DNA from 3 places in the Pilimelia columellifera subsp. columellifera genome. Region 1 is predicted to be linked to each of the others. Evidence: riboswitches for the same ligand, from Rfam matches in the RefSeq annotation. Region 1 holds a riboswitch; each other region holds the start of a gene.

Evidence for each region. Region 1 has a riboswitch for cobalamin ahead of ABD287_RS15960 ((2Fe-2S) ferredoxin domain-containing protein). Riboswitches for the same ligand answer to the same signal wherever they lie in the genome.
Region 2: it holds a riboswitch for cobalamin, as region 1 does, so the genes downstream of both, ABD287_RS01255 (ABC transporter substrate-binding protein) here and ABD287_RS15960 ((2Fe-2S) ferredoxin domain-containing protein) in region 1, are expected to answer to the same signal.
Region 3: it holds a riboswitch for cobalamin, as region 1 does, so the genes downstream of both, cobN (cobaltochelatase subunit CobN) here and ABD287_RS15960 ((2Fe-2S) ferredoxin domain-containing protein) in region 1, are expected to answer to the same signal.

The regions. Positions count from the first base shown of each region.
Region 1 covers NZ_BAAARY010000019.1:29,650-39,560, reverse strand. The annotation lists gene ABD287_RS15995 (tetratricopeptide repeat protein) at 1-431, shown strand, start outside; gene ABD287_RS15990 (PadR family transcriptional regulator) at 496-837, shown strand; gene ABD287_RS15985 (hypothetical protein) at 834-1,565, shown strand; gene ABD287_RS15980 (ATP-binding cassette domain-containing protein) at 1,585-2,292, opposite strand; gene ABD287_RS15975 (dipeptide/oligopeptide/nickel ABC transporter permease/ATP-binding protein) at 2,289-4,076, opposite strand; gene ABD287_RS15970 (ABC transporter permease) at 4,073-5,041, opposite strand; gene ABD287_RS15965 (ABC transporter substrate-binding protein) at 5,048-6,619, opposite strand; gene ABD287_RS15960 ((2Fe-2S) ferredoxin domain-containing protein) at 6,609-7,064, opposite strand; cobalamin riboswitch at 7,192-7,420, opposite strand; partial or broken gene ABD287_RS15955 (glycosyltransferase family 2 protein) at 7,467-7,871, shown strand; gene ABD287_RS15950 (glycosyltransferase family 2 protein) at 8,592-9,911, opposite strand, start outside.
Region 2 covers NZ_BAAARY010000001.1:253,507-263,417, reverse strand. The annotation lists gene ABD287_RS01295 (ABC transporter ATP-binding protein) at 1-748, opposite strand, end outside; gene ABD287_RS01290 (ABC transporter permease) at 745-1,617, opposite strand; gene ABD287_RS01285 (ABC transporter permease) at 1,610-2,632, opposite strand; gene ABD287_RS01280 (ABC transporter substrate-binding protein) at 2,629-4,221, opposite strand; gene ABD287_RS01275 (hypothetical protein) at 4,353-5,381, opposite strand; gene ABD287_RS01270 (maleylpyruvate isomerase N-terminal domain-containing protein) at 5,466-6,185, opposite strand; gene ABD287_RS01265 (hypothetical protein) at 6,319-6,726, shown strand; gene ABD287_RS01260 (helix-turn-helix transcriptional regulator) at 6,740-6,967, shown strand; cobalamin riboswitch at 7,054-7,236, shown strand; gene ABD287_RS01255 (ABC transporter substrate-binding protein) at 7,397-8,971, shown strand; gene ABD287_RS01250 (ABC transporter permease) at 8,968-9,911, shown strand, end outside.
Region 3 covers NZ_BAAARY010000010.1:129,852-139,762, forward strand. The annotation lists gene ABD287_RS12380 (AI-2E family transporter) at 1-159, opposite strand, end outside; gene ABD287_RS12385 (hemerythrin domain-containing protein) at 389-865, shown strand; gene cobN (cobaltochelatase subunit CobN) at 943-4,617, opposite strand; cobalamin riboswitch at 4,651-4,851, opposite strand; gene ABD287_RS12395 (VOC family protein) at 4,954-5,724, shown strand; gene cobG (precorrin-3B synthase) at 5,827-7,134, shown strand; gene ABD287_RS12405 (precorrin-8X methylmutase) at 7,131-7,757, shown strand; gene ABD287_RS12410 (precorrin-2 C(20)-methyltransferase) at 7,757-9,364, shown strand; gene ABD287_RS12415 (alkaline phosphatase PhoX) at 9,328-9,911, opposite strand, start outside.

The sequences.
Region 1 (9,911 bases):
ACAGCTACTTGCAAGGACGCATCATGAACGGGCTCGGCTGGCTACACGCCCTGCTCGGAGATCACGCCGAGGCGCAGACCCACTGCCGGCGGGCGCTGCGTCTGATGACCGAGATCGGCGATGACGACGGCGCAGCCGACGCCTGGGACAGCATCGGCTTCGCACTCCACCATCTCGGTGATCTGACCGAGGCGGTCCGGTGCTACCACCAGGCGCTCCGGCTCTACCGCGTCCTCGGCCACCGGTACTACCTGGCGCTCACCTTGACCCATCTCGGCGAGACCCACCGGGCCGCAGGCTCCCCTGACCTGGCGCGACAATCGTGGCAGGACGCGCTGGAAATCTTCACCGAACTGCGCAGCCCCGAGCGAGAAGGCGTACAACAGCAGCTGAGAGAGCTAGGCGCAGTTCCTGATGGCACGGACCTGTAACTGGGCGCTTGGCAGCGCTTACTGTGGATGGTGATGCTAGCTAGATTGCCATACTATGTAGCTTGTGGATGATGAGGGGTTTCCAGCGGAGTGGCTGCGGGGCGCTCTCGGGCTGAGCGTGCTCGGGGCGCTGAGGGACGGCCCGACATACGGCTACGCGTTGAGCCAGCGCCTGGAAAAGGCCGGGCTCGGCGTGATCAAGGGTGGGACCCTGTACCCCCTGCTGGCCCGGCTGGAAGCCGACGGACTGGTCACCGCCCAGTGGCAGCTCAGCGAATCCGGCCCCGGCCGAAAGTACTTCTCCCTCACCAGCACCGGGCGGTCGACGCTCGCTGCGCGGCGGAACCGGTGGCAACGCCTCGCCGCGATCGTCGCCTCACTCACCAGCGACGAGGAGCAGTCGTGACGGACCAGTGGTACCAGAGACTGACAGCCCAGCTGGCGCTGCACGATGTGCCGGGCAAGGCGATCGGTGAGGCGCTGGCGGAGGCGCGGGCCCACTGCGCGGACAGCGGCGCCACTCCCGCCGAGGCGTTCGGCGATCCCGCAGCCTACGCCGCCCGCCTGGCCGTTGCGCGGCCACGGAAACCCGGGCGGCGCCTGGCGACAATCTGGATCAGCACCCTGCTCGTAGGGTTGGGAATGCTCACGGTCCCGTACGGGATCGGTTGGGCGACCACCCCGTTCGTGGTGGTGACGCTGGGCCACATGCTGTCGGTGCTGCCGCTCCTCGGGCTGGTCGCGTTGTTTCCCTGGCTGCTGCGGGCCCAGCGGCGTTCGACCACCTCGCCTGATCGCCGCGCCCCCGACGAACGCGGTTGGTGGCTCGGCGGCGCCCTCCTGCTGTATGTCGTCGGCGGTGGCCTGGTCTTCCTGGGCGTGCCCCGTTGGCTACCCATCAGACTGTTCGCACTGCCCGGATGGTTGGCTACGGCGCTCGGACTGATCTGCGTGGTAGTCGGCTGGACACTTGCCTTCAGGCAGCGCGCGGCCGCAAGGCCGATCGACCCGAGAACTGGCGCGCCCGTACGCATGGTGTCCACGAAACGGCAGGTGCGGGTGGTGGCGGCAGCGGCGCTGGTGGGATTCGCGGTCGGCGGTCTTCTGAGCTGGCTCAGCGTGTCCGACAGCTGACCCGCAGCCGCCTGGGCAGTCATCCCGCCGAGTTCGGCGAGCCGATCCAAAGAGGCAGGACGTGGTGAGCGATGCCGCGCAGCCAGGTCGTGTCGTGGCTGACGACGATGATGGCCGTCCCGGACTGGCTGGCGTTGGTGAGCAGCTCACTCATGGCGGCGGCCGTGATGACGTCCTGGCGGGCGGTCGGTTCGTCGGCGACGATGAGCGCGGGTTCGGCGATGAGGGCGCGGAGCAGGGCGACGCGCTGGCGTTGCCCGCCGGAGATCTGTCCAGGCCGGGCGGTGGGGTCGAGGTGGCCGAGTCGGGCCCGGTCGAGCCACTGCCGCGCGGTGGCCCGCAGCGCGGCGCGGCCGGGGTTGCCAGAGGCGGTGAGCGGCTCGGTGAGGGTACGCCAGATCGGCCAACGCGGGTCGAGGCTGGCGGAAGGGTCCTGAAAGATCGGCATGACGTAGCCGGCCCGCGGGTAGCGTGCCGTCCGGGAGCGCGCCGGCCAGGCGGCCCGGTCGCGGTAGCGCAGCTGCCCGCTGTCCGGTCGCTCCATTCCGGCGAGCAACCGCAGCAGCGTCGACTTCCCGGACCCGGAGGGCCCCCGGATCCCGAGGATCTCGCCGCGGCGCACCGCCAGGCTGACCTCGTGGACGGGTGTGATGTCGCCGTGGGTGGTGCGATACCTGCGGGTGATCGAGTCAGCCGAGACGACGGCCGGCTCCGCGGTGGCGTTCATCGCTGGTCGCCGTTGAAGCAGGCCACACCGCCGACGAGTACGGGCTCACGGTCGTGGCAGATGCTGCGGGCTTCCACACATCGCGGGGCGAATGCGCAGCCTGGGTCGATGTGGTGAGCCAGGCTCGGCGGGGCGCCGGGCAGGGATCGTGCGGGTGGCCCTTCTACAGGGGGCGTCGCGGCGAGCAGTGCCCTGGTGTACGGGTGGCGGGGGTTGTCCAGGATGTCGCCGGTCGTTCCCGTCTCGACGATCCTGCCGGCGTACATGACGGCGATGTGATCACTGTGTCGGGCGACCAGGCGCAGGTCGTGGCTGATGAGCAGCACCGCCTGGCTCGCTTGGCGCAGCGTGATCAGTACGTCGTCGGAGAGGTCCGCGTCGAGGGCGCTGGTCGGCTCGTCGGCGACGGTGAGCGCCGGTTGGTGGACGGTGGCGGCGGCGATGGTGGCGCGTTGCAGCATGCCGCCGGACCAGCGGTGCGGGCGTTCGGCGAGCCGCTCTCGCGCGTGTTGGACACCGAGATCGGCGACCCGTCCGGTCACGGTCGACCTGTCGGGGCGTCGGCGGTGCGCCAGCCATGCCTCGGTGACGTGGTGGCGCACCGGGTGGAGAGGGTCGCAGGCGGCATACGGGTCCTGGGCGACGTAGCCGATGGCGCGGCCGCGGGCCCGGCGCATCGCGGGGGCGTCGAGGTTGAGGATGTCCTGGTCGTCGACCTGCACGTGTCCGGTGATGGTCGCGGCCGGGGGCAGCAGTCGCAAGACGGCTCGGGCGAGCGTGGTCTTGCCGCATCCGGACTCGCCGACGACGGCGAGACACTGCCCGGAGCGCAGCGTCAGGCTCACGCCGCGGACAGCACGGGCGCCGTCAGAGTAGGTGACGGCCAGGTCGGTGACCCGCAGGGCGACGGCGTCCGTCACGGTGGCGGGCGCCCGGACCGCGACTGGCGGCGCGGTCCGGGCACGGACCTCGGTGGGCTGTGGGTCGAGCACGTCGCGCAGGGCGTCGCTGAGCAACATGGCCGCCGTGACGGTGAGCGCGATGATCACGGTCGGCCCGATGAGCAGCCATGGTGAGCTGACGAGGGAGCCTTGGCTGTCGGCCAGCATCTGGCCGAGCTCGGCGGTCGGGGGTTGGGCGCCGAGGCCGAGGAACGACAACCCGGCCAGCACCAGCACCGTCTCACCGACCGTCGCAGTGGCGGCAACCACGACCGTCGCCAACGCTCCGGGCAGGATGTGGGTGCGCAGCACGCGGGCCGGCCCGATACCGGCCATTCTGGCGGCGATCACGTCGAGGCGGGTATGGCTGCCGAGGGTGGCGCTCCGGGCGATGCGGGCGGGGTAGGCCCAGCCGGCGGCGACGATGGCCAGAATCAGGTTGTCCGCGCCGACACCGAGCGCCCCGACGATCGCCAGGGCGATGATCTGCGACGGCAGGCCGAGCATGACGTCGATGACCCGGCTGATGACGGCGTCGACGATCCCGCCGAGGTAACCGGCCGCGCCACCGACAAGCAGCCCGAGCGTCGTCGTCAGGGCGAAGACGACCAGCACCGCCTGGAGCGAGGTGCGGGCGCCCGCGATGGTCCGGGCCAGCAGATCACGGCCGGCGTCGTCAGTGCCGAGCCAGTGCGCGGCGCCCGGCGCGGCGAGCTGGTTGGCGTAGTCGGGCAGGTCAGGGTCGGCGGTCGCCAGCGCGGGGCCGAACACCGCGAAGGCCACCAGGGCCAGCGCCAGCGCGGTTCCGGCCCGGCCTCCGCGGTGACGCAGCAGTCCGGTCATCGCCCGCTCCGCGACAACCGGACGCGGCGGGTCGATGCCGGCGCGGTGCGCGGATCGACGGCCATCGCGATCAGGTCGACCACCAGGCTGACGGCGACGTATGCGGTGATCCCGAGCAGGGCGTAACCCTGCACGACCGGCAGGTCGCGGGAGGTGATGCCCTGTACGGCGAAGCGACCGACACCGGGCCAGGTGAAGACGGTCTCCACGATCGGAGCGCCGCCCAGCAGCGCGGCGACCCCGGCGCCGACGACGGTGAGGAACGGGACCAAGGCGTTGGGCAGGTCGTGGACCAGGAGCAGCCGCGCGCGGCCGGCGCCGCGGGCCCGGGCGACTTCCACGTGTGGCGCCCCACGGGCCTGGAGCAGCCCGGCCCGCAGGATGCGGGACCAGGTCGCGGCGGTGGCCAACGCGAGGGTGAGCGCGGGCAGGAACACGGTGCTCCAGCTACCGTCGGAGATGACCCGGAACTGCGCCAGCCGCAACACGACCACCTGAAGCAGCACCAGCCCCACGACGAAGCTGGGGAGCACGAGCGCGGGCAGCGCCGCCAGCCGGATCGCCAGGTCGGGCCACCGGCCCGGCGCCGAAGCCGCGACGCAGCCCAACAGCAGCGCCACGCCCAGCGCCAACGCGACCGCGGCGGCGGTGAGCCGCAGCGTGGCCGGCAACCGGCTGCCCAGCTCGTGGCGGACCGGCCGGCCGGTGACCCAGGACGTGCCCAGGTCACCGCGTGCGGCGCCGGCCAGCCAGCGCCCGTACCGGGCCACCGGCTGGCCGGAAAGGCCCAGCTCGACGCGTTTGGCCGTCACCTGGGCGGCGGTCGGGCTGGTGACGTTGTTCGTGGCCAGCACCCGCCGGGCCGGGTCGCCCGGCGCCAACGCCAGCAGCGACCACACCAGCACGCTGCCGACAGCGAGGGTGGCGACGGCCTGCCCGACCCGCCGCGCGATCACTATGATCATCAGGGTTCAGTACGCGGCGACCCAGAGCAGCGCCACCGGTGGCACCTGATAGTCGCGCAACCTCGGAGCGGCGACCACGGGCACCCGTTTGAGGGTCAGGTACAGGCTATGGACCTTCTCCTCGACGATGATCCGCTGCGCCTCGCCCATCAGCGTGTCCCGGGTGGCCGGGTCGAACGTCTCGGTGAGCTGGCCGATGAGCCGGTTGAGCTGCGGGTCCCTGATGCCGCCGTAGTTGTTGTCGCCGGACGGGGTGAAGTTCGCCACGAGCGGCGTCACCGGGTCGGTCTGGGTCCAGTCGATCGCCCCGTTGCCCCACACGGCGGCGTCCCAACCTGCGGGGTTCTTCGCCGCGGCGGCGATGTCATCGACCTGGCGCACCTGCACGTCGACGCCGATCGTGCGGAGCTGCGCCTGTAGCGCCACGGCGACGGTCTTGGAGTCGGGCTGCTGGGGGTAGCTCAGCAACGTCACCGTCAACGGCTTGCCGCCCTTGCTGCGCGTCCCGTCGCCGCCGCGAACCCACCCGGCGCCGTCGAGGAACTGGCTGGCCTTGACCGCGTCGAACGTCTGGTTGCGCTTGGCGTAGGGCAGAAAAGCCGGGTAGAAGCCGACCGCGGTGTCGTACTGGCCACCGAGGACCTGCGTCGCGAGTTGCCCATAGTCGATGCCGAACCGGAGCGCCTGCCGTACCCGCACGTCCGCCAGCGGCCCGGTGCGTGGGTTGAGGACGAGCTGGAATCCCTCCGCGGCGGTGCCGGCGTCCTGGTTCAGGTACACCGCGTCCGTGCGTCCCTTCAGCTCCCGGGCGGCCGACGACGGCGGGTACAGCGCCAGGTCGGCCTCCCCGTTCTGCACCGCCAGGATCCGGGCCTGGGCCTCGGGGATGAACCGGACGGTCAGCTTCTCCAGCTTCGGCGGCGACACCCGGTAACCCGGCGTCGGCGCCAACGTCATCGCCTCGGGCGTCAACGCGGTCACCGTGTACGGGCCGGACCAGATCTTCGCCGCGATCAGCTCCGCCGGCCGGCCCTTCGCCTTCTGGTAGGCGGCGTGGTCGAAGATCGGGAACATCGACTCGTGGGCGAGCAGGCTCGGCACATAGGACGTCGGCCGCGCCGTCGTCAGCGTGACCGTCAGCGGGCCGGTCGCGGCAACGGTCGCCCCGGGCAGCAACGGCGTGACCGAGGTGTTCTCCCGTAAGTGGAACGTCATGACCTCGACCAGCGCGGCGGCGTCGATGGGTCGGCCGTTCTGGAACGCCAGTTCGGGCTTGAGCTGAAGGGTCCACGTCGTCGGGCTGGCCTGCGTCGCCGATTCCAACAGCCACGGCTGAAGTTTGCCGCCGCGCACCGGCTGGAGCAGCAACGCGCCGAACCCGAACTCCGGCGCCCAGAATCCGTTCTTCAACGGGTCCAGGTCGCTGATCGCGAAGCTCGTCGCGATCCTCAGCTGTGTGACCGGCGTGGCGTCGGCAGGCTTGTCTGTCGACACCCCCGCACACCCGGCGCCGAGTAACGTCAACGCGCTCAACACCACCACCAGGCGGACCCGGCGCGTCAACCGCTCAACGGACACGGTCGCTCCCCACGGACTTCGGCGCCGGGAACACCTGAAGGCTCAGCGCGGCGGGAAGCGACGCCAGACCCGGCCCGCCGGCGGCCAGCCAGCTCTCCAGCAAGTCGATGGCAGCCTCATCACGCACCAGTCCCAGCCACACCGGCCTTCCGCCGCGACGGCGCCCGGCCACTGATGGGCGCACCACCACCACGTTGGCCTGCTCGCACGGGCCCAGGCACTCCGCCGTACGGACCTGAACCTGGCCAGGGCGTTCCTGCGCCAGGCGCCGTAGCCTCGCCAACTGACCATCATGATCTGTGCCAGGAATCTTCGCGGCGCTGCCGCAGCAGCAGCCCCGGCACAGGACCACCCGGACGCAGCCGTCCCCGTTCGCCCTGGCGGAGTCACCTGACCTGGCAGCCGGCGGGCTGGCGTCCTGACTGGACAACTCGAGAACTGTCATTGCCGCTCTCCCTCGCGAGACCCGACGATCCGGGCCAGGCGTGGAGGGCGCGACAGACGGGCGCGGCACAGGAAGCCGAGCGTCGGTGCGAGGCCCTCCCACGAGGCCCGAAACCGGCACGCGCACGGCGCGCGTGCCGCCGACGGCAGGTCTTCGGACTTGCGGGCGAGCGCCAGCCGGTTTCACCTGGCGCGCCTACTGGCCGTCGCTTCCCAGACGCGGTCGCGTCCAGTGCCTATGACGGCGGTCGTTCCCACTCACCGCTGCGGGGCAGTCCCGGACTCACACCGGGTTCCCTCTTACGACGCCCACCCCCGAGCATCGGGAGCAGGCGAACCGCTGGCGCGCAGAAGCATACAACGTCGAAGCGACCGCGAGTGTTCGACCGCGGTTCACGTATCGATGCTGGTGGTGTACCCCGCTGATGGGGAAGCGTCGACGCCTGTGAGTTCCCAACAGGCGCCGACGCTGTCGGTGGTGGTTCCCGTGTTCCGCGTCGCGGCGTACCTCGACGAATGCCTCGACTCCATCCTCACCCACGCGCCGGCCGACCTTGAGGTCATCGCCGTCGACGACGCCTCGCCGGACGGATGCGGGGCGATCCTCGACGATCGCGCGCGCTGTGACCCACGCGTGCGGGTGCTGCACCTGCCGGTCAACAGCGGCCTCGGACCGGCCCGCAACGCCGGCCTGGCGCAGGCGCGCGGCGAGTACGTGTGGTTCGTCGACTCCGACGATTGGCTCGCCCCGGGCGCCGTCGCGCAGGTGGCGCAGCAGCTGGGTCACTACCGGCCGGACGTGCTCATCGTCGATCATGCGGAGGCGCACCCCGATGGCCGCGTAGTCGCCCAACGCTCGGCCGACGTCGTCGGCGGCCTGACCTCGCCGGTGCGGCTGGCCGAGCGTCCGCAGCTGCTGCGGCTCGCCCAGGCGGCCTGGTCCAAGATTGTCCGCCGGGAGCTGCTCGACCGCGCCGGGTTGTCCTTCCGCCGCGGCTGGTACGAGGACTGCTCCTACAGTCACCCGTTGCTCATGGCCGCCGAGTCCATCGAGGTCCTGCACCAGGTCTGCTACTACTACCGGCAGCGTCCCACCGATCGGATCACCGCCACCGTCAGCACCCGGCATTTCGAGGTCTTCGACCAGTACGCCGCGGTCTTCGCCGCCGTGGACGCCAGCGGAGGCGCCTACGACCAGTTCCGTGGCGAGCTGTTCCGGGTCATGGTCAACCACTATCTGGTGATCGCCGGCAACGAGCAGCGGCTCCCGGTCAGCAGCCGGCGGGCGTTCTTCGATCGCGTCGTCGCCGACTACCGGCGCTGGCTGCCCGCCGACGGCTACCCGGTCCCCGCGGGCGTCACCGGGCTCAAGCACCGGCTGACGCGCTGGGGCGCCTGGCCCGCGTACGCGACGCTGCGGCACGCGCACCAGGCTGTCGGGGCGCTGACGCGACGGCGTCCGGCCGGCCCGGGGCGTCATGCGGCCGCGCGGGCGATGCCGGCGGCGACGCCCTCCGTGCCGACGCCGTCAGTGCCGGCGCCGCGCCAGAGCAACGAGCTGCGCCACAACGCGTCCCGGAGTGACCGGAACGACCGAGATCATCAGCTGGCCCGACTGGTCCCGGGTGGGCGCGACCGCGAAGCAACGCACACCACGCCGGACGAGCGCCGGGCGCGGTGATCGCAGGCCGGTAGCCCGCACCTGGGCTGAGCCGAACACGTCGCCCAGGCGCATGGTCGCCCGGATCGACCGACGCTGGCCGCTCTCGGCGCTGGCCGCCACGAGGTCCCGCAGGCGCAGGTCGGCGCGCAGGGTGGTCTCCTCGCCGGCGCCGACGACGACGGCGTCGGCGCCGATGTCCTCGGCGACCACCCGCACCGGTCCGCTCACCCGCTGCCGCAGATCAGGCAGTGGGCTGCGCAGGGTGAGCGACAGCACCCGGGCGCCGGAGCTGTCGCGGCGCCATGCGGTGTCGGTGGCATCGAGCCTGGCCGCCCAGTCGGCGGCCCGGTCGGTGACCTCGAAGGCGGCGTCCGGCGCCTGCGGCGGACTGGCCCGGAACCCCGGGTACCCGGCGAACCAGCGGTCACCCTCGATCACCGTCGCCGGGACACCGGCCTGGGCGTCGTGGCGCAGCACCGGCAGCAGGGCCGCGTGCCGGCCGGCGCGCAGGACGCGCAGCCGCAGCCAGGTCTCGATGTCCAGTCCCCCGGCGATGGCGTCGTCCAGGTGCTGGTCCGCCAGTTCGCGGATCGTGTCGCCGACACGGCGTCGGGTGTCGTCGTCGGCGAGCGCCAGGTCGTCGCGCAGCAGCACCGCGACCTCAAGGGCGAACAGCCGGGCCAGGACGGCCCGGCGTTCCGGGCCTTCCGGGATGAGGCCCACAGTGAACTGGACGAGGCGACGCAGGCAGGCCAGGCGGGCGTCGACATCGCTGAGCTGGGTGATGTTGCGGGCGTTGAGCCGGCGCACCGCGTGGTAGCAGGTGTAGTCGGCGACCACTGAGATTTTCCTGGCCCGGTAGCAGGCTTCCAGGGTGAAGGGCAGGTCGCTGCCCAACGGCATGTCCTCGGGGTAGCGGATGGCGTGCTGTTCCAGCAGGTCCCGCCGGAAGAGCTTGACGTTCATCAACGACCACGGCAGCGCCGAGTCCGCCAACCCGATCCGGTCCGCGTTGCGGGCGAAGACGTCCTGGTAGACGAACCGGCTGTTGACGCCGACGACTTTGCCGAGCACCACATCGGCGTCCAGCCGGTCGGCGGCGGCGACCAGCCGTTCCAGGGCCTGCCCGCCGAGATAGTCGTCGGCGCCGACGAAGTAGACGTAGCGGCCCGCGGCGACGTCCAG
Region 2 (9,911 bases), on a different contig from region 1:
CGTACATGACGGCGACGGTGTCGGCGACCCTACGGGCGGCGCTGAGGTCGTGGGTGATGAGGAGGACCGCGCCGCCGCTGTCGCAGCGGCGGCGTAGCAGGTCGAGAGTGTGATCGACCAGCGGGCGGTCAAGGCCGGCGGTGGGTTCGTCAGCGATGAGAATGGCCGGGTCGGGGGCCACGGCCAGGGCGGTGGCGAGACGCTGCGCCATGCCACCGGACAGCTCGAACGGGTACCGGTCGAGGTCGGCGGGGTCGAGGCCGACGTCTGTGGCCGCCTGCGCTGCGGCCGCCGGGGCGCTGGCGCGGGTGTGCCCGTGCGCCCGTAGGGTCTCCTCGAGCAGGCGGCGGCCGGTGCGTACCGGTGTCAGGGCGGTAGCGGGGCTTTGCGGGATGAGGCCGAGGCGTCGTCCCCGGACGCTGCGGGCGAGTTGGCGTTCGCCGCAGGCCAGCAGGGCGACCGGCTGGCCTGCGTGGCTGTCGGTCAGCCGGGCGTGGCCGCTGATGGTGGCGTTCGCCGGTAACAGGCCGAGCAGGGCGTGGGCGAGCACGGACTTGCCGCACCCGGATTCGCCGACGACCGCGAGCAGTTCCCCGCGGCTCAGCGCGATGGTGAGGTCGGTGACGGCGTTGACGACAGAGTCGCGCAGCTGGAACCGGACGGTGAGTCCGGTGATGTCGAGCACCGGGCCGGTCCGGCCGGCGCCCGAGCTGGCGTCGGTGATGGTGGTCGCCGGGTTGGTGGTCACAGGTGCAGCTCCGCTCGCACGCGGGGGTCGAGGCGCTCCCGCCAGCGGGTGGCGACAGCGGCCAGCGCGAGCGTGACGACGATGATGACCACGCCGGGGGCGAGGCTGGCCCACCAGGCGCCGGTCAGCAGCGACCGCTGGCCGTCGTTGATCATGTTGCCCAGGGACGCCAGGTGCGGGGGCAGGCCCAGGCCCAGAAAGGACAGGGCGGTCTCGTGCCAGACAGCGTGCGGCACCATCAGGGTGGTGGCGAGGGCGAGGCGGGGCAGCACATGCGGCAGCAGGTGCCGTAGCAGGACGCGGGCGCGGCTGGCGCCGCCGTTGATCGCGGCGTCGATGAATGGCCGGGTGCGCAGGCTCAGGATTTCGGAGCGCACGATCCGGGCGGTGGACAGCCAGTGGGTGAGCCCGACCGAGGCGATGACAGCGCCGAGGCTGGGTCGCAGCATGGCGACGATGAAGATTCCCAGCAGCAGGTGCGGCAGCGCCGCGACAGTGTCCACGACCCGCATGAGGGCGCGGTCGATACGGCCGCCGAGGGCGCCGGCGACGGCGCCCACCAGGCCGCCGATGACCGTGGCGACGAGGGCGGCTACGGCGCCGACGAGCAGCGAGACGCGCAGCCCGTAGACGCTGCGGTGCGCGACATCACGACCGAGGTCGTCGGTGCCGGCGGGGTGCGCCCACGATGGCGGCTGCCGAGTCTGGTCGAGGTGGACAGCGGCCTCGTCCAGCGGCCACAGCAGCGGCGCGAGAAGGCACGCGACGAGCGCGGCGAGCAACACGGCGCCGGCGACAGCGGCGCCGGCCTGTCCTGCCCGCCATTGGGGCCGGTCACGGCGGATGGGGCGCTGGGCGAGGTCAGTCATGCAGTCGCACCCGGGGGTCGGCAATGGCGTAGGCGAGGTCGGTGGCCAGGTTCGCGGCCAGCACCACGACGGTGGTGAGCAGCGTCGTGGCCGCCAACAGGGGGAAGTCGCTGCCGAGGGCGGCGTGCACGGTGACCGCTCCCAGACCTGGCAGCGAGAACACGGTCTCGACGAGGACGGCCCCACCGACCAGCTCGGGCAGGTGGGTGCCGATCAGGGTGAGGAACGGCAGCAGCGCGGTGCGCAGCGCGTGACCGGCCAGGACGGTGCGGCCGGGCAGGCCGCGGGCCTTGGCGGCCAGGACGTGGTCGTCGCGCAGGCTGTCGGCGACCGCATCGCGGACGAACAGCACGAACCACGGGGCCTGCGCCACGGCCAGCACGGCCACCGGCAGCACCAGGTGGTGGGCAACGTCAGTCCAGGACGTGGTGGTGGCGGTGACGTCGGTCAGCCCACCGGCCGGCAGCCAGCGCAGGTGCAGGGCGAACACCGCTATCGCGGCCAGTCCGAGCCAGAACACCGGCACCGACTGCACGGCGTGCGCCGCGGCCCGCAGCGTCCGGTCGAAGACGCCGCCACGCCGGTACGCGGCCAAGACGCCCAGCAGCAGGCTCACCACCAGCACGAGCGCCAGCGCGGTCGCGACCAGCAGCAGCGTCCAACCGGCACGGGCAGCCAGCACGGAGATCACGGGTTCGTGGCGGCTGGTCGACCAGCCCAGGTCGCCCTGCAACAGGTTGCCGACCCAGCGTGCGTACTGCACAGGCAACGGATCGTCGACGCCCCAGTTGGCGCGGATCTGGGCAAGGTTCTCCTCGGTGGCGGTGAACGCGGCCGCTCCGGCGTACTGCTGCGCCGGGTCGATCGGCGAGGCCGCGCCGAGGGCGAACATGCCCATGCTGGTGGCCACCAGGATGGGGCCGGCGACCAGCAACCGCCGGCGCACGACCACCCCCGCTCCGGCCAACCGGCGCCGGGAAACCGGTCGTGTCGGATTCGCGTGGCCGGCGGTCACCGCTTCTTGGTCCAGGTGTTGATGTTCCACCACAAGCTGTTGGCCACGTCGTGCTCGTGCGGCTCGACCCGCGGGACGACCCCGACGATCGTGTCGCGGACCACGTAGGTGTGTTGAAGGTAGGTGAGGAACACCCAGGGCACGTCGGCGGCGAGCTGCTTCTGGAAGGTGGCGTAGGCGGCCTTGCGCGTGGCCGGGTCGACGGAGCCGCGACCGGTTTGCAACGCCTGGTCGACCGCGGGCGACTTGTAGAAGCCCGGGTTGAAGAACCCCTTCCCGGCGAACGCCGAGCCGAACAGCTTGTAGGAGACGAAATCCGGGTCGTACGGGGTGCCCCACCCCATGATCAACGCGTCGTTCCGCATCCTCGGAGTGATCGCGTCCCAGGTCAGACCCTGGGGGGTGACGGCGATACCGACTTTCTTCGCGTCCGCAGTGAACGCCAGCGCCAACTCCTTACGGAGGCTGTCGCTGGCCGGATACATCAGCGTGAACGCCGCCCTGCGTCCGTCCCTGCCCCGTACGCCGTCCGGCCCCGGCGCCCAGCCGGCCGCATCCAGCACCGCCGCGGCGGCGACCGGGTCGGCTCCGGGCCTACCCACTATGGATGGCTCGGCGAACGGCGACGACGGCGGCACCGGCCCGAACGCCGGCTCGCCCGCCCCGCCGAGGACGCCAGCGACCATCGCGCTCCGATCCACCGCCACGTTGAGCGCCTGCCGTATGGCCAGGTCGCCGGTGATCGGGCCACCCATCGGCAGCATCACACCCCGGTAGTCGGCGGTGGGCGTCTTCTGCACCCTGTGCCCGCCGGCGTCGAACCCCGCCGCGAGCTTCGGCGGCAGCTCGGCCGCGTCGAACTCGCCAGCCCGCAAGCGTTGGGCGCGGACGTTGTCATCGGCGACGAACGCCACCACCACCGTGGCGTTGCTCGGCTCGCCGCCGTGGTACGCCTCGTTCGCCTTCAGCACAAGCCGGTCACCGGGCGTCCACGACTGCACCCGGTACGGGCCGGTGCCCACCGGCGCACGATTGAAGGCAGCCTTGTTGATGTCCTGCCCGGCGAGGGCCTTGGCCGGGACGATGCCGAGGGTGAGCCGTTGCAGGAACGGGGCGTAGGGGTGCTTGAGCCGGAACACGACCGTCGCCGGGTCCGGCGCCTCGACGGCGGCAAGCATGTCCAGATCTGACCGCAGCGTCGAATCGACCTTCGGGTCGAGCACCGCCTGGTAGGTGAACACCACATCCGCCGAGGTCAACGGGGCGCCGTCGTGGAAACGCACCCCCTCACGCAGCCGGGCCGTGACCGTCCTGCCATCGGCAGAGACCGCCGGCGTCTCACGTGCCAGGCCCCCGACGAGGTTGTTGTTCCCCTCCCGGGCGACGAGGCCGTCGAAGATCAGCGACGCGCCGTCCACCCCGTAGTTGAGCAGCGGGTTCAACGCCTCCGGCTCACCCGCGGTCGCCACCACCAGCGTCGCGGCATCACCCGATGACGCCGGGGTGGACCCCGCTGAACAACCCGCCACGCCGACGACGCCCGCCGCGGCCATAACCGCGACCGACCGACGAACCGACAAGCAACGCACCCCGAACACAGGTCCTCCTATAGCTGGCGAGCCGCGGACCGATGAGGGGCGTCGCCACGATCAAACAGCGTCGCCATCTTTTCGTAACTGCAAGTATTTTGCAATAAGGGAGCCCACGGGTAGGGCTCTGTTCAGGCCGGTCGCTGCCTCAGTCGCCAGAATCCGACGCTGATCAACGTCGCCGCCAGGGCCATGACGATGATGTCGCTGAGCAGGGCGATCGACGGGGGAACGGGAAAGTATGTGGGCACGGCCAGGACGCTGGCGGCAACGCTCACCAGCCCAGCCGACCACACTGCCAGGGTGTGCCGCCTGCTCCATCCTGCTCGGCGGCTGTACCGGAGCACCGCGATCACGAACGCGATCCAGACGGCGATACGCAGCAGCTGTCCGGTCCAGTTGCTCGACAGGCTATTGAAGAAGGGAATCAGTGCGACGAGCCCCACAACCAGGGGCGCGGGGACACGTCCGGGCAGCGCGGCCGGCGACCGCCGCCAGCGCGGCAGGCGGGCGAGCGTGATCACGACAGCTGCGATCACCAACGCGCCGGCGAGTTGACCCGGGGCGGCAGTGAAGCCTTTGCGACCGTCGTCGTCCAGGAAGATCATGGCGCTGCCGAGGAGGTACACCGGCGCCATCGCCACGAGCGCGCCTCGGCTGAGCCACGGCCGATCACGGTAGGCCGGCGGGGCGAACGCCTCGACCAGCGCGATCGGGGCGGCGATGCTGAGCGCGATGTGGTTGCCCACATAGTCAAGGACCTGGGAGAGGCTGACGCCGATCACCGGAACGCTGGTCCGGGCGGCTTCTGACTGCGTCGCGTCGAATTGTGTGTCGTCGAGGTAGTCGACGTTGAACAGGCTCTGGTCGACCACCCCCGCCTGGATGACGCCGAAGGCCGCGGCGAGCAGAATGATCGCCGGCCACCCGCCGCTCCACCGTCGGCTGACCTCACGGATGATCAACGCGGCCATCCCGTAGAAGGTGGCGCCAAAGAGGACGAGGGTGGGGTAGTAGGTCACTGGGTAGCCGCCCCACGACGCTTCCGCCATCCACGGCGCCAACGCAGCGAGCGACACCCCACAGGCAACTCGGACGAGGACGGACGAGCTACGCGCGGCTTCTTCCGCCACAACGCCGCCGCCATCCACACCAGTCATCTACCGACCCCCAGCCATCGACCCTCATCAGTGCTGCGGGACGCTACCTCGCCCGGCGAGGTGGAGCGGTCCGCACGTCCGGTCTCACACAGCCAACGGTCGGGCCGGTGGGGCGAACACCACCATCGCTTGGAGGAATCGCTCCGGGTCACCGGACCAGGCGTAGGCGCGGAGCTGCTCCAGCGACCTACGGCCGATCAGGGCCCGAGCCAACTCGAAGACAGGCGCTCGAACCTCCGCTGTGGGCTCACCGGCGCCGAGCACCCAGCTTCCGCCGTCGGTCGCCCGCGCCACGAGCGCCGGCAGGTCCGCCGGCCAGCCTTCGCCCTGGCCGCTGATCCACCCGCGGGTCAGCGCCCGCGCCTGCACCTCCACCACGGCCACCGCGCCGCGCGGGTCCGGGGCGGGGCTCTCGCCGAGCGCGCCGTGTAGGTCGTACAGGTGGTGCCAGGCGTCCATGGCGACCCGCGCGAAGCGGGCGTCGGCCAGGGCCTGCGCCATCGCCGACGCTCTGCCGTGCCACTCGTCCAGCAGTTCGGACATTGACCGGCTGCGGCGCTCGTCTACCTGCCGGGAGGTCCAGGTGGGTCCGGGCGCCCCGTCGAGCCGGCGGTCCAGCACGTCGGCGCACACTCCGGCGAGGTGCGCGACGGTGTCCCGCACCGTCCATTCCGGAAGAGCGGGCACCTCGACGGCGCCGCGTGCGTCGTCGAGGTCGCGCGTCAGGCGGTCGACTCGCCCGACGCAGCTCAGGTACAGGTCGCCGAGTGGGTTGTCTACGGAGGTCGGCCTAGCGTCGGGCATGGCGCCAGCCTGCCGTATCGCGCGGCCCGCGCCAAGGCGCCCCGCTGCCCGTTCCAGTGGTGGCGGTGTCAGGATTCCTCCGATCGTGTCAGGTGTGCTTGACGTAATGGAAGGAGAACCTTACATTCAAGCCATGAAGGCAGAGACACAACAAGGTCAGGTGGCACGCGCGGCCCGCCGCGCTGTCCTCGTCGACGGACTGCCAGTGGCCACCCTGGGCGCGGTGGCCCTGGCGCTTGGCAGCAACCCCGACCAGAGCCCCGGTCAGCGAGCGTGGTGGATCACGACGACCGCCGCGTTCAGCCTCGCCGTGGTGTGGGTTCTGCTGCGGGCGTTCCGTCGCGCGGACGAGTACCTACGCAGGGTCCAGTTGGAGAGCATGGCCGTCGCGTTCGCCGCGGTCCTCGTGAGTCTGCAGGTGGCGACTCTGCTCGACGCCGCTGGCGTTGTCGCCATCCACCAGGTAACCCAGCTCATCATCATCGGCGGGTTGGCGATCTGGCTGGGCATCGCCGACCTACGCACCCGCCTGCGCCGCTGAGAAGAGTTAACCAGTGCGAAACCGATTACGTGAACTACGCGCAGGCCGTCGGTGGAGCCAGGCGGACCTGGCCGACCGATGCCAGGTCTCCCGGCAGGCCATCAACGCCATCGAAACCGAGCGGCACGATCCCAGCCTGCCGCTGGCGTTCACCATCGCGGACGTGTTCGGCCTGAGCGTCGAAGAGGTCTTCCAACCCGAGCGGACCAGCGCCCCCGGCGATCCCTCACAGTCCGGATAAGACCGCCGGAACGAGACGTCGGGTGATGATGCCGCGGCGAAGGGATCATCACCCCGGTGGCGGGTGACACACCTCGGGGTCCCCGAATGTCGGGGAGTGGCTGTTAGGGTCAGTGCCACGATGAGGCAGGGAAGCCGGTGTGAGTCCGGCACGGTCCTCGCCACTGTAACCGTGGAGTGAGCCCCACCATCGCCACTGGCCGCGCGGCCGGGAAGGCGGGGCACGCGTTGATGCGGAGTCAGGAAACCTCCCATCGTGATTCGCCGCTGCTGACTCCACGAAGGATGGATCACATGGTCGCCAGTCTGCCCGTGCTTACCCGCGCCTGAGCTCGCCGCCTCACCCCCCGTCCCGCCGCCCACCACGCCCCGGTCGCGCCATCGCCGGCGCGCCGCGTCCGTGCGCCCGCTCACGCTTCCGGGAGATGCCATGACAAGCCGACCCAGCCGCCGCTCCCTCCTGCGGGGCGCCCTCGCCGGCGCCATCATCCTGGGCGCACCGGGACTGGCCAGCTGCCGGTCCACGACCGCCGCCGCGGGTGGGCCCGCCGGCGGACCCCCACGCCGCGGCGGGAACCTGCGCGTCGTCGTCTCGGGAGCCAGCACCACCGACGACGTGCTCGACCCGCACCTGGCGGGCTCGTGGGGCGGCGGCGCGGTGGCCAAGAACGTCTTCGACCGGCTGGTCGCCCACACCAACGAGCTGACGCTGCGGCCGCGGCTGGCCGAGCAGCTGGCGCCCAACGCCGACGGCACGGTGTGGACCATCCACCTGCGCAAGGGTGTCAGGTGGCACGACGGGAAGCCGTTGACCGCCGACGACGTGCTGTGGAGCGTCCGGCGGATCCTGGACCCGGCCAACAAGCTTCCCGCCGCCGCTGACCTCCAGATGGTCGACATCGCGAAGTCCCGCAAGGTCGACGACCTGACCGTCGAGCTGCGGATGAAGCAGCCGACGGCAGACCTCGGCGCGCTGTTGGCCGGCTGGTACGTCTACGTCGTCCAGAACGGCGCCAGGAGGTTCGACAGGCAGCACCCCCCGGTCGGCACCGGACCGTTCCGCTTCGACAGCTGGTCGCCGGGCGAGCGGACCCGCCTGGTGCGCAACGAGCACTACTGGGAGCCTGGCCAGCCGTACGTGGACAGTGTCGAGATCCTGCTGGCGGTGGAGGCCGACGCCCGGCTGAACGTCTTCCTGTCCGGGCAGGCCGACATCGTCCACGAGCTGTCCTACGTGCAGGCCAGGGCGCAGCAGGGCAGCTCCGCGATGGCCCTGCACCCGTCGCCGGTCGGCACGTTCCACTCGTTCAACATGCTCATCGACCGGGAGCCGTTCACCGACCCGCGGGTGCGCGAGGCGCTCAAGCTGGCCGTCGACCGCAAGGCCATCGTGGACTCGGTCTTCTTCGGATACGGCGAAATCGGCAACGATCTTTACGGCAAGGGCGCCCCCAACTACGCCGACGGCATTCCGCAGCGCCCGTACGACCCCGAGCGGGCGCGGGCCCTGCTGCGCGAGGCGGGCAAGGAGAACCTGACGGTCACCCTGCACACCGCCGAAGTCAACCCTGGGTACGTGCAGTCGGCGCTGCTGTTCGCCGAGCAGGCAAAGAAGGCCGGCATCACCGTCGAGGTGGCCAAGTCGGCCCCGGATTCGTACTTCAGCGACGTCTACCGGAAGCAGCCGTTCACCCAGACCGGCTGGGGCAGCTACGCGCTCGAGTGGTTCTACGGTCAGGCGCTGCTGGCCGACGCCCCGAGCAACGAGACCGCGTGGCGGCGGCCCGCCTGGGACAGGGCGTTCGCCACCGCGCGCGGCACGCTCGACCCGGCGCTGCGCAGGCAGCGGTACGCCCAGCTCCAGCAGGAGCTGTGGACCGATGGCGGGTACATCATCCACTCGTACGCCAAGTGGCTCGACGGCGTGAGCCCGCGGGTCGGCGGGTACGTCCCGGCGACGGTGGCCACTGACGACTGGTGCAGTTACCGCGGCGTGTGGCTGTGACCAGCTACGTTCTCGGTCGGCTGGCCGCAGCGGCCGGCGTGGTCTGGGCGGCGTCGGTGGCCATCTTCGCCGCGATGCAGTTGCTTCCCGGCGACGCCGTCGACGTCATCTACGCCAAGGGCGCCGGGTCGGGAACGGTCTCGCCGGAGCAGAAAGCTCAGCTACGCGCAGAGCTGGGCCTGGACCGGCCGGTCGTCGACCGGTACGTCGACTGGATGTCGGGCGTGCTGCGCGGCGACCTCGGCCGGTCGCTGTTCTCCGGTCGGGAGGTCACCGAGATCGTCGGCGCCCGCCTACCCAACACGCTGGCGCTGGCCGCCGTGGCCGCGGTCTGCCTGGCGCCGCTGGCGATCGCTCTCGGCGCGTGGGCCGGCGCCCGCGCCGGGGCGGCCCGCGACCGGGTGATCAGCATCGGGTCAGTGACGCTCGGCTCGTTGCCGGAGTTCGTCACCGCGACGCTGCTGATCGCGGTGTTCGCGTTCGCGTGGCCGGTGCTGCCGGCGGTGTCGCTGGTCGCGCCGGGAACGAGCCCGCTGCTCACGCCGGAGGTTCTGGTGCTGCCGGTCGTCACCCTGTTGGCGGTGATGGCGCCGCAGACCATCCGCATGGTGCGCGCGCAGATGGCCGAGGCGATGACCTCGCCGTACGTGCGGATGGCCCGCCTGCACGGCATCCCGGAGCGGCGCATCGTCACCCGGCACGCCCTGCGCAACGCGCTCGCCCCGGCGATGCCGCTGCTGGCCGGCAGCATCACCTGGCTGGTCGGCGGAATCGTCGTCGTCGAGACAGTGTTCAACTACCCGGGCGTCTCGCAGGACCTGGTGCGAGCGATCGCACAGCGCGACCTGCCGTACGTGCAGTCGGTGACCCTGCTGTTCGCCGTGGTCACGGCAACCGGCTACCTGGCGGCCGACCTCGCGGTGGTGGCGCTGGCGCCGAG
Region 3 (9,911 bases), on a different contig from region 1:
CGTCACCGGCGCCAGTCGCGCCAACGCCCAGCCGACCAGGAGCACGCAGCCGGCGATGAGCAGCGCGGATCCGGCGGTGAGGGCGGCTACCATCAGCCCATGGGGGACGCGCGCGGCGACCGCCCGGGCAGCCGTCGCCTCGTGCTCGTCGTCGGCCATCGACCTGGACTACCCTGCTGGAAACTGCCCAAACCATCATAATCATGGCCGCATCACCGGTATGGGACCACGCGACGACGTCCCGCGCTTCTACAGTGGTCCGATAGCAGGGGCTCATGGATCACCGGCGGCATGCATAACTCCCTGACGGGACGGGTATCGCGACGGTCGAGGTCGTCGGCGCACGCCGGCGCCTCGAAGGGCGAGGCCAATCAGGGAGGTTCACATCATGGACGGCATCGTGCTGCTCAAGGAAGACCACAAGCTGGTCGAAAGCCTGTTCAAGGAGTTCGAGAAGAAGAAGGACTCCGCGACGCCGGACCAGAAGAAGAAGCTGGTCGACCAGATCTGCGCCGAGCTGACCACCCACGCGTACATCGAGGAGACAGTCTTCTACCCGGCTGCCCGGTCGGAGATCCCAGACACCACCGAGCATGTTCTCGAATCGGTCGAGGAGCACCACGTCGTCGCCTGGCTGATGTCCGAGCTGCGGACCCTGGACCCCTCGGACGAGTCCTACGACGCCAAGGTGACGGTGCTCATCGAGAACGTCCGGCACCACGTCGAGGAGGAGGAGAAAGAGTGGTTCCCGGAGGTCCGCAAGGCCCTCGGCCGCAACGCCCTGGTGGAGCTGGGCGAGCAGATGGCCAAGGCCAAGCCGGACGCCCCGAGCGACCCGCTGGCGCTCCAGTCGGCCAGGTCCTGACCCGCGTCCGGCCCAGGTCCCGCCGGCCGCCCCCCGCCGAAGCCGTCGCGCTCGGCGGGGGGCGGCCGGCCGTAGGCTCAGGCGCCGTCGTCCTCCAGGTCGCCCTCGGTGGACAGGTACAGCTCCTGCAACGCCGCCAGCGTCTCCGGCTCCGGGTGCTCCCACATGCCGCGGTTCGCGGCCTCGATGAGCCGTTCGGTGATGCCGTGCAGCGCCCACGGGTTCGACTCGCCGAAGAACTTCTGCATCGCCGGGTCCAGCGCGTACGTCGCGGACAGCTTCTCGTACATCCAGTCCGCGACGACGCCGGCGGTGGCGTCGTACCCGAACAGGTAGTCGACGGTGGCCGCCATCTCGAAGGCGCCCTTGTAGCCGTGCCGCTGCATGGCTTCCAACCAGCGCGGGTTGACCACGCGGGCCCGGAACACCCGGGCGGTCTCCTCGTGCAGGCTGCGGGTGCGCACGGCGTCGGGGCGGGTGGAGTCGCCGATGTACGCCGCCGGCGCCCGGCCGGTGAGCGCCCGCACGGTGGCGATCATGCCGCCGTGGTACTGGAAGTAGTCGTCGGAGTCGGCGATGTCGTGCTCGGCGGTGTCGATGTTCTTGGCGGCGATGGCGATGCGCTTGTACGCGGTCTCCATGTCGTCGCGGGCCGGGACGCCGTCGAGGCCACGACCGTAGGCGTAGCCGCCCCAGACCGCGTACACCTCGGCCAGGTCGGCGTCGTCGCGCCAGTTGCGTGAGTCGATGAGCGGCAGGATGCCTGCCCCGTACGCGCCGGGCTTCGAGCCGAAGATCCGCATGCTGGCCCGTCGGGCGTCGCCGTGCTCGGCGACGTCGGCGGCGATGTGCGCCCGGACGTAGTTGTCCTCGGCCGGCTCGTCCAGTCCGGCGACGAGCTGCACCGCGTCGTCGAGCAACGCCACGACGTGCGGGAACGCGTCGCGGAAGAAGCCGGAGATCCGCATGGTGACGTCGATCCGCGGCCGGCCCAGCTCCGCCAGCGGTACCGGGTCCAAGCCAGTGACCCGGCGGGACGCCTCGTCCCACACCGGCCGCACGCCCAGCAGCGCCAACACCTCGGCGACGTCGTCGCCGGCGGTGCGCATCGCCGAGGTCCCCCACACCGACAGGCCCACCGAGCTGGGCCACTCGCCGTTCTCGGAGCGGTAGCGGTTCAGCAGCGACTCCGCCATCGCCTGCCCGGTCTCCCAGGCCAGCCGGCTCGGCACCGCCTTCGGGTCGACGGAGTAGAAGTTGCGGCCGGTCGGCAGCACGTTGATGAGGCCACGCAGCGGCGACCCGGACGGGCCGGCCGGCACGTACCCGCCGTCGAGCGCGTGCAGGATGTGGGTGATCTCGTCGGTGGTCCTCGCCAGCCGGGGCACGACCTCGTCGCAGGCGAACCGCAGCACCGCGGCGACCTTCTCGTCGCCGATCGCCAGCACTGAGCGGACCACGTCGTCGACGGCGTCGGTAGACCAGGCGCGTTCCTCCATGGCGACGACCAGCTCACGGGCGGTGGCTTCCACGTCGTCTGTCTCGGCCCGGCCAGCTGAGCCGTCCTCGACCAGGCCCAGGGCCTCGCGGAGGCCCGGCAGCGCGGCGACCTTGCCCGCCCACATCTGCTTGGCCCGCAGCATCGCCATGACCAGGTTGATCCGGGCCTCGCCGACCGGCGCCGCGCCGAGGATGTGCAGGCCGTCGCGGATCTGCACGTCCTTGACCTCGCACAGCCACCCGTCGACGTGCAGCAGGAAGTCGTCGAAGCCGTCGTCGTCGGGCCGGTCGGTGATGCCCAGGTCGTGGTCCAGTTTGGCGGCCTGGAGCAGGGTCCAGATCTGGGCCCGGATCGCCGGCAGCTTCGCCGGGTCCATCGCCGCGATCGACGAGTACTCGTCGAGCAGCTGTTCCAGGCGGGCGATGTCGCCGTAGCCGTCGGCGCGGGCCATCGGCGGCACCAGGTGGTCCACCAGGGTGGCGTGCGCCCGGCGCTTGGCCTGGGTGCCCTCGCCCGGGTCGTTGACCAGGAATGGGTAGATCAGCGGCAGGACGCCGAGGGCGGCGTCGGGGCCGCAGCCGGCGGACATGCCGACGGACTTGCCGGGCAGCCACTCCAGGTTTCCGTGCTTGCCGACGTGGACGACGGCGTGCGCCCCGAACTCGGCCTCCAACCACCGGTAGGCGGCCAGATAGTGATGGCTGGGCGGCAGCTCCGGGTCGTGGTAGATCGCCACGGGCTTATCCCCGAACCCACGTGGCGGCTGGATCATGATGACGACGTTGCCGCAGCGCAGCGCGGCCAGCACGATGTCCCCGTCCGGGTTGACCGACCGGTCGACGTACAGCTCGCCGGGCGGCTCGCCCCAGGTGTCGAGCATCTGCTGGCGCAGGTCGGCGTCCAGAGTGTCGAAGAACGCCCGGTACTGCGCTGCCGGGATCCGGACCGGGTTCGCCGCCAGCTGCTCCTCGGTGAGCCAGGCCAGGTCGTGCCCGCCCGCGGCGATGAGCGCGTGGATGAGCGCGTCGCCGTCCTCAGCCTCGACGCCGGGGAATCCACCCAGGCCGCCGATGTCGTAGCCGTGCCCGTGCATCGCCCGCAGCAGCGCCACCGCCGACTTGGGGGTGTCCAGCCCGACGGCGTTGCCGACCCGGGAGTGCTTGGTCGGGTACGCCGACAGCATCAGCGCGATCTTCTTCTCGCCGGTGGGGACGTGCCGCAGCTCGGCGTGCCGTACCGCGATGCCGGCCACCCGGGCGGCCCGCTCCGGGTCGGCCACGTAGACGGTGAGCCCGTCGGCGTCGATCTCCTTGAACGAGAACGGGACGGTGATGATCCGGCCGTCGAACTCCGGGATCGCCACCTGGGTGGCGGTGTCCAGCGGCGACAGCCCGTCGTCGTTGGCGTCCCATGCCTCCCGGCTCGCCGTCAGGCACAGGCCCTGGAGGATCGGAATGTCCAGCCTGGCCAGCTCGCCGACGTCCCAGGCGTCGTCGTCGCCGCCGGCGCCGGCGGTGGCCGGCTTGGTGCCGCCGGCGGCCAGGACCGTGACGACCAGCGCATCAGCGCGGCGCAGCGTGGCGAACAGGTCGTCCGGGGCGGTGCGTAGCGAGGCGCAGTAGACCGGCAGCGGACGCGCCCCGCGCGCCTCGACCGCCTGGCACAGCGACTCGACGAACGCGGTGTTCCCGGCGACGTGATGGGCCCGGTAGTACAGGACGGCCACCGTCGGCGCGTCCTCGGCGACCTCGGCGCCGTCGCGCTCCAGCAGGCCCCACTCCGGCGCCTGCGCCGGCGGGGCGAAGCCGAAGCCGGTCAGCAGGACGGTGTCGGACAGGAACCTGTGCAACTCGGCCAGGTTCTCGGAGCCGCCCTGGGCCAGGTACAGGTGCGCTTCGGCTGCCACGCCGGCTGGCACCGTCGAGTGGGCCATCAGCTGGGCGTCGGGCGCCTGCTCGCCGCCGAGGACGACCACCGGCCGTCCGCCGGCCAGCAGCGCGTCCAGGCCCTCCTCCCACATCCGGTAACCACCGAGGATGCGGACCACGACCAGGTCGACGCCCTCGGTGAGGTCCGGCAGGTCGTCGACGGCGACCCGGTTCGGGTTCGCCAGCCGGTATCCGGCGCCGCTGGCGCGGGCGGACAGTAGGTCGGTGTCCGATGTCGACAGCAACAGGATCGTCCGCTGGTCATCGGCGTGCTGGTGGTCAGCGTGCTGGTCGGCGTCGGGTGCGGGCGCGTCGATGCTCATGGCGGCGTTCCTGTCTCGGGGTCCGCGCCCCGGCTCGGTGAGGCGACATGGGCGAGTCTCCTGGCTCCCGGATCGCCGCTCGCCCCGGCCTTCCCGCGCTGGCGCGCCGTGGCCGTCACGCGGGGCTTGCTCCCCGGTCACAGTGGCGGGACCGCGCCGGTCTCACACCGGCTTCCTCCGCCTCATGTCGTGTTGCGGTCTCTACTCTGGTGAACCTGCCCGGCCGAGTCAAGCCAGCTCACGGCGCCGACCGTGTCGGGGCCGTAACCAGTCCGTCCGGTGAACTTCCCGCGGAACCGCCGCGCGATGTCATACCGGCAGGCGAGGATCGGCGGCATGACTTCAACCTTCAAAACCGGCGTCCCGTGCTGGCTCGATCTGGGCGCCACCGACGTTGACGCTGCGGTCGGTTTCTACAGCTCGCTCTTCGGCTGGCAGGCCGAGGACATGGGTCCTGAGAGCGGTCATTACCGCCTCCTGCGCAAGGACGGTAAGCAGGTCGCCGGCCTCGGCCAGGCCACCGATGCCGCCCGGGGCTCATCCTGGGCGATCTACCTCAAGACCGACGATGTGGACGCCACGCTCAACCTGATCGGCAAGCATGGTGGCACGACCGTCGTCGGCGCGACGGACGTCATGGACCTGGGCCGGATGGCGGTCTGCCAGGACCCGGCAGGCGCCTACTTCTCGCTGTGGCAGCCGGCGGCCCACCCCGGCGTCGAACTGGTCGCCAAGCCCGGCTCGCTGGTCTGGACGGAGGTCTACTCGACGGACCGCGAGGCCGTCACTCCCTTCTACGAGGAGGTCTTCGGCCTCCGGCACACCGACAGCGAGCTGCCCGGCGGCATGGTCTACCGGGTCTTCACCCAGGGCGAGGACGGCGTCATCGGCTGCATGCAGATCACCCCGGACATGGGCGGGATGCCCTCGGCCTGGGTGCCCTACTTCGAGGTCGAGGACGTCGACGTGGTCGGTGACGCGGCGATCGCCGCCGGCGCCACCGAGCTGATGCGTGACACGGTGCCCGCCGGGCGCATCGCCTGGCTCGTCGACCCGCAGGGGGCCACCTTCTGCATCATGAAGCCGGACCCGACCTTCGCCATGTGAGCGTTGGCCGGCTCGGACGCCGTCGGGTCCACCGGCGGCGCCCGAGCCGGACCGCGCCCAGCGCCCGACCGCGGCCCGCGCGGCCAGCCGTAGGATTCGTCCGTGATCCTCGAGCCGACCCCGCGCGCCGAGCGGGACAGCTGCCCGGGCGCCCTTCGGGTGCACCCGGCGGCCGACGGGGGACTGGCCCGGGTACGTGTTCCTGGTGGCTGGCTCACCGCAGTCCAGTGGCGGACGCTTGCCGACGCCGCCGCACGGCTCGGCGACGGCCAGCTTGAGCTGACCTCGCGCGGGAACGTGCAACTGCGCGGCCTGAGCGCGGACGCGCCGGCCCGCCTCGCCGTCGCGCTCGTCGACGCCGGTCTGCTGCCGTCCGCCACCCACGAGAACGTCCGCAACCTCCTCGCCTCGCCGATGTCGGGGATCGACAGCGCCGGCGCCGCCGATGTACGCCCAGCCGTGGCAGCGTTCGACGCGGCGCTCCGCGCCGACCCGGCGCTGGCGCAGCTCTCCGGCAGGTTCCTCTTCGCGCTCGACGACGGGCGCGGTGATGTGCTGAGCCTCCGCCCGGATGTCGCCGTCCGGGCGCTCCCCGACGGGACCGTCGCCCTCCACCTCGCCGGCTGGCCAGCGGGAGTGTCCGCGCAGCTGGCCGGCGCCCCGGCGCTCATGCTCGCCGCCGCACACGCGTTCCTCGCCGAACGGGGCGCTCAGGCGGCTGGGGCCTGGCGCCTGGCCGAGCTGACGGACGGGCCGGCGCGGGTGGCGGGACGACTCGCCGCGTCCGGCCGGTGGCAGCGCGGTCCCGCCGACCGACCCGACGCGGCGACGAAACCACCCCGGGCCGTTCCGCCGCGTCCGGCCGCGCCGGCGCTCGGGTCACACCGGCGCAGCGGCGGGGGCCGTGTTGTCGTGGTCGGCGCGCCGCTCGGCCGGCTCACCGCCGCCCAGGTCGCCGCGATCGCCGACCTGCTGTCCGACGATGGTGTGTGCGTGACCGCGTGGCGCTCGGTGATCCTTCCGGCGTCGGCCGACGGCGCGCTGGCGGCGCTCGCCGCGGTCGGTCTCGTCACCGACCAGGCCGACCCGGCCGGTCTGGTCACCGCCTGCGCCGGCATGCCCGGCTGCGCCAGGTCGCTCGCGGACGTGCGCGCCGACGCCACCGCCTGGCTCGCCGGCGCCCCCACCCTGACCGTCCCGGCGCACTGGTCCGGCTGCGCCCGCCGCTGCGGCCACCCGGCCGACGACCACCTCGACATCGTCGCAACCGGCGCCGGATATCGGGTCAACGCGGAGGGGCGGTCAGTCGACGTGGCGGACGCCGGTATGGTCGCCGCGGTGATCGCGCGGGTCAGCGCAGCGCCAGAGCCACAGCCAGCCCGGAGCCAGCCCGGAGGATGTCCTGTATGACTGATTATGTCCGCGACGGCGCGGAGATTTACCGGCAGTCCTTCGCGACGATCCGGGCCGAGGCGGACCTGACCGGACTCCCGGCCGACGTGGCCCGGGTCGCGGTGCGGATGATCCACGCCTGCGGCATGACCGACCTGGTCCGCGACCTCGCCTACTCCCCGGACGTCGCGGCTGCCGCGACCAAGGCCCTGCGCGCCGGCGCCCCGATCCTGTGTGACGCCCAGATGGTCGCCTCCGGGGTCACCCGCCGCCGGCTGCCGGCCGGCAACGAGGTCGTCTGCACGCTGACCGACCCACGGACCCCGGGGCTGGCCGCCCAACTCGGCAACACCCGGTCGGCCGCCGCGCTGGAGCTGTGGCGGGACCGGCTCGACGGCGCCGTCGTGGCCATCGGCAACGCGCCCACTGCGCTGTTCCACCTGCTCGACATGATCGCCGCCGGGGCGCCCCGGCCGGCGGCCGTGCTGGGCATCCCGGTCGGCTTCATCGGCGCGGCCGAGTCCAAGGAGGCCCTGGCCGGCAACGACCTTGGCCTGGAGCACCTGGTCGTGCGGGGTCGGCGGGGCGGCAGCGCCATGACCGCGGCCGCGATCAACGCGCTCGCCAGCGAGGAGGAGTGATGACCGCCGGTCGACTGTGGGGGGTCGGGGTCGGCCCCGGTGACCCGGAGCTGGTCACCGTCAAAGCCGCCCGGCTCATCGCCGCCGCGGACGTCGTCGCGTTCCACAGCGCCCGGCACGGCCGCAGCGTCGCCCGCGGCATCGCCGGACCGTACCTGCGGGCCGGTCAGATCGAGGAGCTGCTGGTCTACCCGGTCACCACCGAGAACACCGATCACCCCGGCGGTTACGCCGGCGCCATGGACGACTTCTACGCCGCCGCCGCCGCCCGGCTCGCCGCCCACCTGGACGCCGGCCGCGATGTCGTCGTTCTGGCTGAGGGCGACCCGCTGTTCTACGGCTCGTACATGCACCTGCACAAGCGGCTCGCCGACCGGTACGCCACCGAGGTCGTTCCCGGGGTCACCTCCGTCGCCGGCGCCGCCGCGGCGGTCGGTCGTCCGCTGGTGGAGCGCGACGAGGCGCTCACCGTCCTGCCCGGCACCCTCCCGGTGGCCGATCTCACCGCCCGGCTCGCCGCCGGGGGACCGGTTGCGGTGATGAAGCTGGGCCGCACCTTCGGCGCGGTGCGTCAGGCGCTCGCCGACGCCGGCCGACTCGACGAGGCGTGGTACGTGGAACGGGCCAGCACCGACCGGCAGCGGGTGGCCCCGCTGGCGGGGGTGGACCCGGACACTGTCCCGTACTTCTCGCTGGCGTTGCTGCCCAGCGCCCTGAGCCCGCTCCTGGCCACGCCCGCCGAAGCCGCCACGCCCGCGAGGGACGGTGTCATGACGGCCGCTCCGGCCACGACTGGTCCCGCCGCCAGTCCCGCCACGGGCGTCGAACGTCGGGGCGAGGTCGTTGTCGTGGGGCTCGGGCCGGGCGACCGGGACTGGCTCACCCCGCAGGCGCAGACCGCGCTGGCCAGGGCCGACGATCTGGTCGGCTATGGGCCGTATGTGGCCCGGGCGCCGGCGAACCCCCGCCAGCGGCGGCACTCCTCGGACAACCAGGTCGAGTCGGAGCGGGCGGAGTTCGCGCTGGACCTGGCCTCGCGGGGGCGCCGGGTGGCGGTGGTGTCGTCCGGTGACCCCGGGGTCTTCGCGATGGCCAGCGCGGTGCTGGAGGTGGCGGCCGAGGCCCGGTGGAAGGACGTGCCGGTGCGGGTGCTCCCCGGCATCACCGCCGCCCAGGCCGTGGCCAGCCGGATCGGCGCGCCGCTGGGGCACGACTTCTGCGTCGTCTCGTTGTCGGACCGGCTCAAGCCGTGGGAGGTCATCGCCGGCCGGCTTTCCGCCGCCGCGGGGGCGGACCTGGTCATCGCCCTGTACAACCCGGCGTCGAGCGTGCGCAAGACGCAGATCGTGCGGGCGAAGGAGTTGCTGCTGGAGCACCGTGCGCCGAGCACGCCGGTGGTCGTCGGCCGGGACGTCGGCGGGCCCACCGAGTCGGTGCGGGTGGTGACCCTGGCCGAGCTGGACCCGGCCACAGTCGACATGCGGACGCTGCTCATCATCGGCTCGTCGCAGACCCGGGTCGAGCGCCGCGGCGACGGGGAGGTCGTCTTCACGCCGCGGCGCTACCCCGCTCAGAGCGACGTGCGGAACGGGCCGGAGATCTCGTAGGTGATGCCGCCGCTGCCGGACCCGGTCGTGCCGCGCTGCGACGAGAAGTACAGCTTGGTGCCGGCGGGGTTGAACGCCACCCCGCACAGCTCCGACGACGCCTGGCCGGTGACCTGTAGGAACGGGGCCACGACGTCGCCGGGAGTGATGATGCAGATCTCCATGTTGCCGCCGTCCTCGGCGACGTAGAGGTCACCGACGTGGGCGTCGCCGACGAGGTTGTCGACGCCGGTCAACAGAGCTCCGGGCACGTTGTCGTCGTAGACGACGGCGAGGGTGTTGGCGGCCGCGTCGTAGGCCCAGACCTTGTTGTCGCCTTTTGTCGTGAAGTAACACACGTTGTTGCGGTAGTAGGCGCCCTCGCCGCCGTTGAAGATCTTCATGTTGGCGACCTGGTCGCGGGTGGGGGTCGGCGAGCCGTCGACGTCGGGGACGTTGGCCCAGGACAACGCCCCGCCGATCTCCCTCAGCACCTGGAGCGTGCCGCTGGCCAGGGCGGTGTTGCTGCCCCAGGCGTTCGGGACGTAGCGGTAGAAGCCGCCGTCCG